2 linked regions of the Longibacter salinarum genome follow. The protein of the gene in region 1 interacts with the protein of each later gene in a pairwise test. Links are inferred from orthologs where the notes say so. Each region holds a gene or a part of one and is shown in the gene's direction. Other genes may lie near its edges.

Evidence for each region.
Region 2: the proteins of obgE (region 1) and rplL interact in binary tests that used the Escherichia coli proteins (3 or more experiments, as listed by UniProt). The link is inferred for Longibacter salinarum from one-to-one orthologs.

The regions. Positions count from the first base shown.
Region 1 is NZ_PDEQ01000003.1:234,625-239,854, forward strand. The notes cover bases 1,285-4,109. They hold obgE (GTPase ObgE), read left to right. Parts: upstream 1,285-2,096; coding sequence 2,097-3,122; downstream 3,123-4,109. Other genes in these bases: CRI94_RS07320 (hypothetical protein), read right to left, coding at 1,285-1,383; rnhA (ribonuclease HI), read right to left, coding at 1,466-1,903; dprA (DNA-processing protein DprA), read left to right, coding at 3,667-4,109. In the rest of the region: CRI94_RS07315 (cation:proton antiporter family protein), read left to right, coding at 1-1,017; more of CRI94_RS07320, read right to left, coding at 1,057-1,284; more of dprA, read left to right, coding at 4,110-4,851; CRI94_RS07345 (DUF4249 family protein), read left to right, coding at 4,953-5,230. UniProt on the Escherichia coli protein: An essential GTPase which binds GTP, GDP and possibly (p)ppGpp with moderate affinity, with high nucleotide exchange rates and a fairly low GTP hydrolysis rate.
Region 2 is NZ_PDEQ01000001.1:4,724-10,040, forward strand. The notes cover bases 2,406-5,317. They hold rplL (50S ribosomal protein L7/L12), read left to right. Parts: upstream 2,406-3,625; coding sequence 3,626-4,009; downstream 4,010-5,317. Other genes in these bases: rplA (50S ribosomal protein L1), read left to right, coding at 2,406-2,785; rplJ (50S ribosomal protein L10), read left to right, coding at 2,867-3,406; rpoB (DNA-directed RNA polymerase subunit beta), read left to right, coding at 5,114-5,317. Also shown: preprotein translocase subunit SecE, read left to right, coding at 527-709; transcription termination/antitermination protein NusG, read left to right, coding at 784-1,332; rplK (50S ribosomal protein L11), read left to right, coding at 1,501-1,938; more of rplA, read left to right, coding at 2,075-2,405. UniProt on the Escherichia coli protein: The binding site for several of the GTPase factors involved in protein synthesis (IF-2, EF-Tu, EF-G and RF3). Is thus essential for accurate translation.

The DNA.
Region 1 (5,230 bases):
GACGCCGTCGGGTTGAGCGCAGAGCTCGGTGCGCTGACGGCGGGGGCCTTGCTTGCCGGTCATGATCGTACGGACGACCTGTCGGATGCCGTCGGGACGCTGAAAGACGCATTTCTCCCGGCCTTTTTCCTTTCCGTCGGTCTCATCGGGTTGCCCGATGCGTCCGGGCTTGGCGTCGTGGCTGGACTCCTCGGCCTGCTGGCTGTCAAGGGCGCACTGTACGTCGGGCTATTCTCGGCTTTCCGACTTCGCGCACGGACGAGCTTTTTGGCGGCCATGCCTCTGACCACATATAGCGGACTGTCCCTGATCGTCGCATCGGCGGCGGTCGCGGAGAACTTGCTCCCGGAGTCGATGCTCACGGCGCTCGCGCTCGCAACGGCCGGATCGTACCTGGTCAACGCGCCGCTTGCGCGTCAGGCACCCGACCTCTGGACCAAAGTATCGGACTGGCTGCAGCCTCTCCAGCGCAGTGGTCGCCCGCGCGATGCACGCCCCGAAACGCTCGGGCGCGCACGGTTTGTCGTCGTCGGCATGGGTCGCGTGGGAACCGCCGCATACGACTACCTCGCCGCGCGAATGCAATGCCCGGCGGGCGTGGATGAGGATCCAGGCAAACTCGCGCGGCATCGCAGCAACGGTCGGCGCGTGCTGTACGGAGACGCCCGCGACGCGACGCTCTGGGCTGACCTGGGACTGGAGACGGTCGAGGCAGTTGTTCTCGCGCTTCCCGATCGGGATGCAACCCTGGCTGCGGTCAGCGCCCTGCGAGAAGCCGGCTTCGAGGGCCCGGTCAGTGCGCTTACGACGGACCCCGAGGGACGCCAGGATCTGATTGATGCGGGAGCCAGCGCCGTGTATCTCTCCGGCGAGCAGGTCGGTCAGGCGCTCGCCCGCCACGGCCTTCGCCGCCGCCAGCGGACCGTCCCCGCCGCCGTCACGCTCGATGTCGGTGCCGAGCAGCGACCGTCTGCACCGCTCCGCCCGTCACGCGGGACGGAGCCGCTGGAAGCGTAGCCCGAAAGTAAACTACGGGGACAGAGACGCGCAGAACGTCTAGTTAAAACTGATGCCATCCAGCGGGTCGGCTTCCATCTTTCGAAGGGCTTCCTCCGCAAACCACGCATCCTCAACCTCCTTCGTCTTGTCGGGGAGGTTCGGGTGAGGCTTCTCGTAGCCCGACATATCTTTGAGCCACACCAGCGTCTTGACGCGCGTCTTCCCGTCGGGCGTTTCGAACTCAACATCCTTCTCCCGTGCCGCGCACGTGCCCTCGGCCTCGCCCATCACATGACCGTACGTGGGATGGCGCAGGAGAACGCGAACGCGCTCGCCGTGCGAGAATCGAGAGTCGGCAAAGTCTTCGTCGCTGTAGGTTGTCACAGGGAGGACAGGATTAAACGTCTGAAGTGCTGAACAGGAGGATAGCCGCAGGAAGGCCGAATACGTTGCGTACCGTGCGACGTTACTTGTATTGATTCATCGCGTCCACGGCGAGGGCGTCGGCCAGGTTGTTGAGTTCATTGTCGGCGTGCCCTTTCACCCAGATCCACTCCACGTCGTGGCGGGCGTTCTGTGCGTCGAGCTTGCGCCAGAGCTCTTTGTTTTTCACCGGCTTCTTGGACGACGTCTTCCAACCGTTCTTCTTCCAGTTTTTGATCCAGCCGTCGTTGAACGCGCGGGAGACGTACGCGCTGTCTGTGTACAGCTTCACGTCCGTCGGTTCTTCAAGCGAGGCAAGACCCTGAATGGCTGCCATCAGCTCCATGCGGTTGTTGGTGGTTTGCGGTTCACCGCCCGTAAGCTGGTTGACGTCTTCACCGTCGATAACGATCGCTGCCCAACCGCCAGGGCCGGGGTTACCGCTGCAGGAGCCGTCCGTATAGATCTCCACGTTGTTCATTCGGTCTGAGAAAAAATAACAAGCAGGACCCGATAACGTAGCGGACATCACGACATTCCGCTAGCGTTCCGTCGTAAACCGCAGTGAAAACCTTCGCGTTTCTGGAAACGTCGTTCGTCCCGTTGCGTGAATGCTCGTCACCGCGTTGATCGTCGGCGGTCCAGGTTATTCATCTCATCACTCCGCGTGCACCATGAAATTTGTAGATAAGGTAGACATCAAAGTCCGAAGCGGCGACGGTGGCCGCGGGCTGGTGTCGTGGCGCCGTGAGAAGTACGAGCCGCGTGGAGGTCCCGCCGGCGGGAATGGAGGACACGGCGGGACCGTATACTGCGAGGCCGACGAGAACCTGTACACGCTGCTCGATTTCCGTTACAACAAGCACCACGAAGCCGGAGACGGGGAGCCGGGCGGGAAATTTAATAAAACGGGTGCGGATGGAGACGACGTGGTTATTCGCGTACCGCCCGGGACCGTGATCAAAGATTCGCAGACTGGCGAGGTGCTCGGCGAGGTTGTCGCGGATGGCGAGCGCGTCACGATCGCAGAAGGTGGACGTGGCGGAAAGGGCAACACGTTCTTCAAGTCGTCTACGAATCAGGCACCGCGGCACGCTCAGCCAGGCGAGAAAGGCGAGTACCGGGAGATCACGCTGGAGCTGAAATTGCTCGCGGACGTGGGACTTGTCGGATTTCCCAATGCGGGGAAAAGCACGCTCGTGTCGTCGCTTTCGGCGGCCAAGCCCGAGGTCGCGGATTACCCCTTTACGACGCTGAATCCTCAGCTGGGGATGGTCTACATCAGCGACTTTGAGTCGTTTGTGATGGCCGATCTGCCGGGAATCATCGAGGAGGCGCACACGGGTAAAGGGCTCGGCCTGCGGTTCCTTCGTCACATCGAGCGAACGTCTGTGCTGCTCTTTGTCATTCCGGTGTTGTCAGATGACCCTGCCGGCGACTATGAGAAACTCCGGCACGAACTCGAGGAGTATCACGCGCCCCTTCTCGACAAGCCGCACCTCGTGGCGCTGTCGAAAGTCGATACGCTGGCGCCCGACGAGCAGGAGCTCCTGCCGGAAATTATGGGCGAGGAGTTCCCGGATGATGTCGAGTTTATGCCGATTAGTGCGGTTTCGGGTACGGGCCTGAAGGAACTGAAGCATCGCCTGTATGACCTCGTCACCGCGGTCAAGAAGAAGCAGGAAGATGTCGGCGTGTGAGAACGCTAACCTCAACAACCCGGAAGGCGGCAAATGAGCGGCCGAAAAAGAGGGTTGACCTGAGCAAACTCCGGCACGAAGACCGATTTCGAACCGACGGGCACGTACGTCAGTCATTTTCGCGCTCTTGCTGAGCGGGTGGAAAAGAGCCGGGACCGCCTGCTTCGGTGGCGACGCGACAACTTGAGCGAGACGATCTACTTTTTTCTCGCCGCTCCCATGCTTGATGCGAGCCTCCTCGACGGAGAGAAAGAGGGCGATGTCGTCACGGTTCACCGCCTCACGGATACCGGTCGCGCACTTCTCCCACGAGCGACAGTCCGATCAGCGAGGACGTGTTCTCTCAGATTCGATTAGCAGCGATCGACATGTCAAACTGACCTCCGATCTCAGGTATGATCTGTTTATTATATTGTATCATAAGTTGATGTTTATTGTCTAAAATGATAACATGTTGTCATCGTGGTTGAAGATGATGACATGGTGGAGGATGCAGACATCAGAAAACGGGGAGCCAAGACAGAGCGAAAGGTGCGGTCATACATTGAGTGTCGATCCGGACTCCGGAGCAGCGCGCTCCGCGTCGGCTCCAAAGGCAGTCGGTCGGTGTGAGGAGGCTTCGCTCGGCTCGCCGCAGCAGCGACGGGCTCTCGTCGCACTATCTCTCGTTCCGGGACTGGGCACCGGTCGCATTCGGGCACTTCTTGCGTACCTGACGTCCCCAGTAGATGTATGGAAAGCCTCCCGATCCCGATTGGAGTCCGTGCCGGGCGTCGGACCGAAGGTGGCAGAGGCTGTGCTCACGTTTGACGGTCACGACATTGTTGATCGTCAGATGCGTCGAGCGAAGGAGATGGGCGCGACGCTTCTTACGCCGTGGGATGATGCCTTTCCGGAGCGCCTGCGGCAGATCTATGACCCGCCGGCGTTTTTGTGGATGCGGGGGCAGTTGACGCCGGCCGACGCTCGGTGCATCGCTGTAGTTGGGACACGGAGATGCACCGACTACGGGCGGCAACAGGCCTGCCGGTTCGGTGCGGAGCTAACGAAGCATGGCTTGACGGTAGTCAGTGGCCTTGCGTACGGAGTAGACGCAGCGGCACATCGTGGCGCGCTCGATGCCGGTGGGCGAACGGTGGCGGTGCTCGGCTCCGGACTCGGTTACGTGTACCCCGCGTCGAATCGACCGCTCGCGGAGGCGATGACGGAGCACGGGGCCGTCCTTTCGGAGTACCCAATTGATGCAGAGCCAGACCCGCGGTATTTTCCAGAGCGCAACCGGATCGTGAGTGGACTGACGCTCGGCACGCTCGTTGTCGAGTCGCACGCCGAGGGAGGTGCGCTCATCACGGCCCGGATGGCTCTGGAGCAGAACCGTGAGGTCTTTGCCGTCCCGGGAGAGGTCACGACCTCTGCGAGTCGCGGCACAAACGCTCTGATTCGTCGGGGAGAGGCGAAACTTGTTTCGTGCGTTGACGACATTCTGGATGAGCTATGCCTTCCCGCTATGGATCACGAGACGCGTGAGGCGGCGGCTGAAAGCGTGGCGGACACCCTTACCGGCGACGCTCGCGCCCTGTACGAAGCACTGGGAGATTCTCCGACGCATCTCGACGACCTCTGTCAAGAAGTTTGTTGCACCCCTTCCGATGCGTTGGTTGCCCTGTTGCAGCTGGAGTTCGACGGGCATGTTCGGCAGCTAGCGGGGAAGCAGTTTCGTCGGACGTAACGCAAGCGTCGGAGTGTTGGCTTCCGTCGGGTGGACGTCACCTTGTAGATACGTAGGGATCCCGCTGTGGGGCGCATCGTTATTTTCTATCAACACCGACCGTGCCCGAACGCCCTTTCCTGTCCGTGGGCCGCCTCTTCCGTGCTATTCTTATTCTAGCTCTTCTTCTCGTCTATGTCTCGTGCGATGCAACGGGGCCCAAGCCGTTTGAGTCGGAGGTTGTTGTCGAGTCCTATCAGATTGCAGGAGAGCCGGCGGCACCCGTTCGGTTGACCCAGTCCATCCCCATCGATTCGACGTACGACATCAACGACGTCGCCGTGCGTGGGGCGGATGTCCGGATCGAGAAGCTGGGCGAGGGGGGAGAGGTGGAGGGGAC
Region 2 (5,317 bases), on another replicon or contig:
TGCGGTAGCATGTCTGGGGCGGCACGATTCGCAGCGCATTCAACCGCCGACCTTGATCTTCAACGAGTCGGAACCTATGCTTCGGTTGATCGAGTGCGCGCTGTCCCACTGAGTCCTTGGTTTGTTGTTTTACCAAGCCCCATCTCATGAACTGTTAGTGATGAGGGAAACCGTGGGCGTAGGCGCATGTTTAGCGTCGCCGATGATGCAGGAACGCAGGGCTCGCTCCGACGTGTATCCTTAAGGTCGGAGTCGATTACTTCCCCGGTTGTTTCTGCTCCGATTTTACTGTTGTAGCATTTACGGGCGTAGCTCAATTGGCAGAGCAGCGGACTCCAAATCCGCCGGTTGAGGGTTCGAGTCCTTCCGCCCGTGCTATCGCAGCCGGATGCCTTAGGCTGCTATTCATCGCGATTGATTCTGGTAGAGTGCTTCCTGAACCGCGCGCCAGGGGCATGAACCATCACCTTCGCCCCGTGGCGGGCCTCAAGGCCGTCACGGGGCGACTTTGACCGACTGAACTTGTATGGGCTGGATTGTAGAATACCTTCAGAACGTCATCACCGAGATGAAGAAGGTGAACTGGCCGACGACGGAGGAGCTGATCAACTCGACGCTCGTCACGCTCGTCGCCACGATCATCATCTCGGGCTTCATCTTTATCGCCGATCAGGCGATCAGCACGGCGCTTGAGGTCATCTATCAGTAGCTCCCGGAGCCTCGCGCGCTCAGCGTGCATTCTCCGACTCACGACCTCTCCGACTGATTCACTGAACCGACGGTATGGCCCCAATCAAGAAGTGGTACGTTCTCCGGACGTTTTCCGGCCATGAGAAAAAAGTGCGCCGGTATCTGGAAAGCGAAATTGATCGGCTGAATCTCGACGACGACATCAACGAGATTCTGATTCCGACAGAAACCGTTTTTGAGATGCGGGGCGGGAAGAAGAAAACGAAGGAGAAGACCTTCTTCCCCGGTTATATCATGCTGCACTGTGATCTGACGCCGCGCCTCCGCGAGATGGCCGAAGGTCTTCCGTCTGTGATCGGCTTCCTCACCGCCGGTACGGGAGACGATCCGACGCCGCTTCGCCCCGACGAGGTTCAGCGCATTCTCGGCAAGATGGACCGCGCCGAGGAGATGGGCGAGCAGCCGGAGATTCCGTTCAAGGTCGGCGACCCCGTGCAGGTCGTGGATGGACCGTTCGACAGCTTCAACGGCTTCGTCGAAGAGGTCTACCCCGAGAAGATGAAGGTCAAGGTGATGGTGTCCATCTTTGGACGGAAGACACCGGTTGAACTCGACTACCTACAGGTCGAACACGAGGAGTAGCGTACGGCGCCTCCTCGTCTCAGATTGCTCAGCCCCCGTGGGTGATGCACGCCACGCGGGCTTTGCTGTGTGTGCCCGGCCCCTTGCCGGCATACCACGATTCACTACATTACGACATTAGAAAACGCGGGAGTGGCCCCCGGTCACGTCGGCACCGCGAGAGTCTACATGGCAAAACAAGTTGAAACCGTAATTAAGCTCCAGATCAAAGCGGGCCAGGCGAACCCTGCGCCGCCGATTGGACCGGCCCTCGGTCAGCACGGGCTGAACATCATGGAGTTCTGCAAGAAGTTTAACGCTGCGACGCAGGACCAGATGGGCACGCTGCTGCCGGTCGAAATTACGGTCTACGCTGATCGCTCCTTCGACTTCATCGTCAAGAGCCCGCCGGCCTCGATTCTGCTCAAGCAGACGGCAGGTATCGAAAGTGGTGCGGGTGACCCGCTTCGCGAGAAGGTCGCCACGGTGACGTGGGAAGACTGCATCGACATTGCGAAGCAGAAGATGGAGGACCTCAATGCCCACACGCCCGAGCAGGGCGCACGGATGATCGCCGGTACGGCGCGTTCGATGGGCATCACGGTGAAAGGCAAGCCCGAAGCGTAACTGCGGGTGCCCTCGGCCACGCCGCGGGGCCCGGCGCTGAATACGTCAGCGTCTATTCGCAAGATATGATCACGCGGGAGTCCTCGTGCCGCTCCACTGGCGCAGGGACGCTCGAACCGCAAAACCCCAGACTCACATGGCTAAGAAAGGAAAACGGTATCGCCAGGCTCAGGATCTCGTCGATCAGCAGGACGAGCCGCTCACGCTGCGCCAGGCGACGGACGTCGTCAAGAAGACGGCCACAGCGAACTTTGATGAATCGGTTGATCTCGACCTCCGCCTCGGCGTCGACCCACGTCACGCCGACCAGATGGTGCGTGGTTCCGTCGCGCTGCCGCACGGCACGGGGCGGGACGTAACGGTTCTCGTGCTCGCCAACGAAGCGAAGCAGGACGAAGCGGAAGAGGCGGGCGCCGATTACGTCGGCCTCGACGAGTACGTTCAGAAGATTCAGGACGACAACTGGCTCGACTTCGACGTGGTGATCGCCACGCCGGACGTCATGGGGCAGGTCGGTCGCCTCGGACGCGTCCTCGGTCCTCGCGGCCTGATGCCGAACCCGAAAAGCGGCACGGTCACGATGGACATTGCCGAGACGGTCAAGGAAGTGAAGGCCGGTAAGATTGAGTTCCGCGTCGACAAGCACGGCAACCTTCATACGTCGATTGGCAAAGCGTCTTTCCCGGTCGAGGAGATCTACGAGAACGCTCGCGCCTTCCTCAAAGAGGTGCTGCATCTCCGTCCGGCCTCGTCGAAAGGTCTGTACTTCCGGTCGATCACGCTTTCGACCACGATGGGCCCGCCCATCCGCGTTGACCGCAGCTCGGTGCTCTCCGACGCACGGTAACAGCACGGGTCGCTCGAAATTGAGCCGCCCGGCCAACGGACCGCATTCGACCGAATCTCCTGAACCACACGATACACTCCGATGCCTCTTACGAGAGCACAAAAAGCTGACATCATCGAGCAGATCGGTGCCAAGCTCGATGAAAGCCCGATCATCTACCTGACGAACTTTTCCGGCCTGACGGTCGACCAGACCAACGAGCTTCGTGGACGCTTTCGCGAAGCCGGGGTCGACTACATGGTCACGAAGAACACCCTTGCCCAGATCGCCCTGGACAAGATTGAGGGCATGGACGCCCTGTCAGAGCACTTTGCCGGCCCGACGGCCGTCGCATTCAGCGATGACCCGTCCAAGCCAGCGCGCGTCCTCAAGGATTTCCTCGAAGATGAGGACCTGGAGCGCCCGGAACTGAAGGTCGCCTTCATCGAAGGTGAACTGTACGAAGGCCACGAAGCGCTCGAGGAGCTCTCCAAGCTCAAATCGCGCGAAGAGCTTATCGGCGACGTGGTGGGTCTCCTGCTTGGTCCGGCACAAACGATTGCTGGAAGCCTTCAGGGGCCGGCCAGCACACTCGCCGGTGCGATCAAGGCGATTGCGGACGGCGAAGGAGAGGAAGAGTAAGTCTCCGTCGCAACCGCATCCAACATGCGCCTGCCCGCGCGATGCAGCGCTACATTGCATCGTAGCAACAGGGTGGGCGATGGAAGTACCCGTAGCATCTGCATTCGGGATTGAACCCGGATGCGACCTCGCATTCTTTCAACGAATACCTTAAAGTGCGACGCAGTCTCGCGAGCCCGTATGGGCGGAGACGTAGACCGTCGCAGGTCAATAACGACTATGGCAGACATTCAGGAACTGGCAGAACAGCTCGTCAACCTCACCATCAAAGAAGCCAGCGAGTTGGCCGACGTCCTCGAAGAGGAGTACGGCATCAAGCCCGCTTCCGCAGGCGTTGCAGTTGCAGCAGGCGGCGCAGCAGGCGGCGACGGCGCTGGCGGTGGTGAAGAGAAGACCGAGTTCGACGTGATCCTCACGGGCGTCTCCGGCAACAAGATTGCCGTGATTAAGGAGGTCCGTTCGATCACCGGCCTCGGACTCAAAGAAGCGAAAGCTCTCGTCGACGAAGCACCGAGCCCGATCAAGGAAGGTGTCGATCGCGAAGAAGCCGACGAGCTCAAGTCCCAGATCGAAGACGCCGGCGGCGACGTGGAGCTTAAGTAATCCGCCTCAGCCTCCGGTTGTGCCCGGCGCGCCGAACGCGCATTCGAGGGCACACCGATTGCGACGCAACGGGCCGACCTTCCACTTTGGGGGGTTGGCCCGACGCGTATAGGAGGATTGCCTCCGTGCACGAACCGTAACGTCCGTCTCTTTTCGTGAAGTGTCTGTGACGACCATGAAACCGGCGTACGCAGCCGCTATGAGCAGGTTATCGAATAAAATCTGGCATGGGAACATCTGCTAGATCTGAAACAACCCACGGGACGGGGCGTTGGTGCATTGCTAAATAATCTACAAGTCTGACGTGCGGAGTCGGGCTGTCCACTTTGCATTAGAGTCTTCTGGAAGTACGACCAGGGACGGTCGAGGCGAGATACAGTGGCCTCGTGCGTGACCCCCGCAGTCACCGGCGGCGTCCCGATTCCGGATCTCAATGCAGCGAGACCCTTAGCGTATGTCTCAGAGCATATCGCGTCGCGATTCCAAAATGGAAGCGCACACTTCGTATCGCCCGCTGGCATGTAGGCCAGGTCCCTGCCAGAGACTCGGGGCGGACGGAAAGAAGAGCGCCCGGGTGAAGAGGGGAGGCTTCGGTCGAGCGACACATTCGAGCACCATGCTGGCGCGATCGAGTCCGCCGCTTTGGCTCCGGTAACGTACGCTGGCAGCGACGGTTATTGGGTCCTCCGGGATGCTCCCGAACCATCAATCTGGATGGCCGTCACCTCGTCTTGTTACGGCGCTGAGAGTGCGTCGGCATCGAACAGAGGAAAGGCCCACCACGCGATCTCGCTTGTTTTCACCGGCGCAGTCGCTGCAGCCATGGTCGTGTCCCGATTATCTAACGGCTCGAGCAGATAGTATTCATTCTGACGACCTGTCCCCCGCGTACATGATCTGCTCTACAGCTTTCTTTCGCAAGCCGGGAAGTACTTGTGTGCCCCGATGCACCGCTTGGCCCGCTTTACAACCGCCGGGAGCGGTCTAGCACCTAGAAGAGACTTGCCACCCTTTTGCCCACGAGTTTATCGTTGCGCGACTCCCGCTGGTCGCCGATGACGACTCGTTCGGACTGAACGTACAACCACGCTCACACCACAGCTTATGCCCACCCTTCTTAACGGCCAAATTGCAACCACCGGACATTTGGAGGATGCGCCGCCGCGCAAGACGTTTGCGGACATCCCCACGGTGTGGGATTACCCCGACTTTCTGGACGTTCAGATCAGAGCGTACCATGACTTCGTCCAGGACAACGTCCCGCCGGAAGATCGGTCGGACGACGAAGGCCTTCAAGCGGTCTTCCAC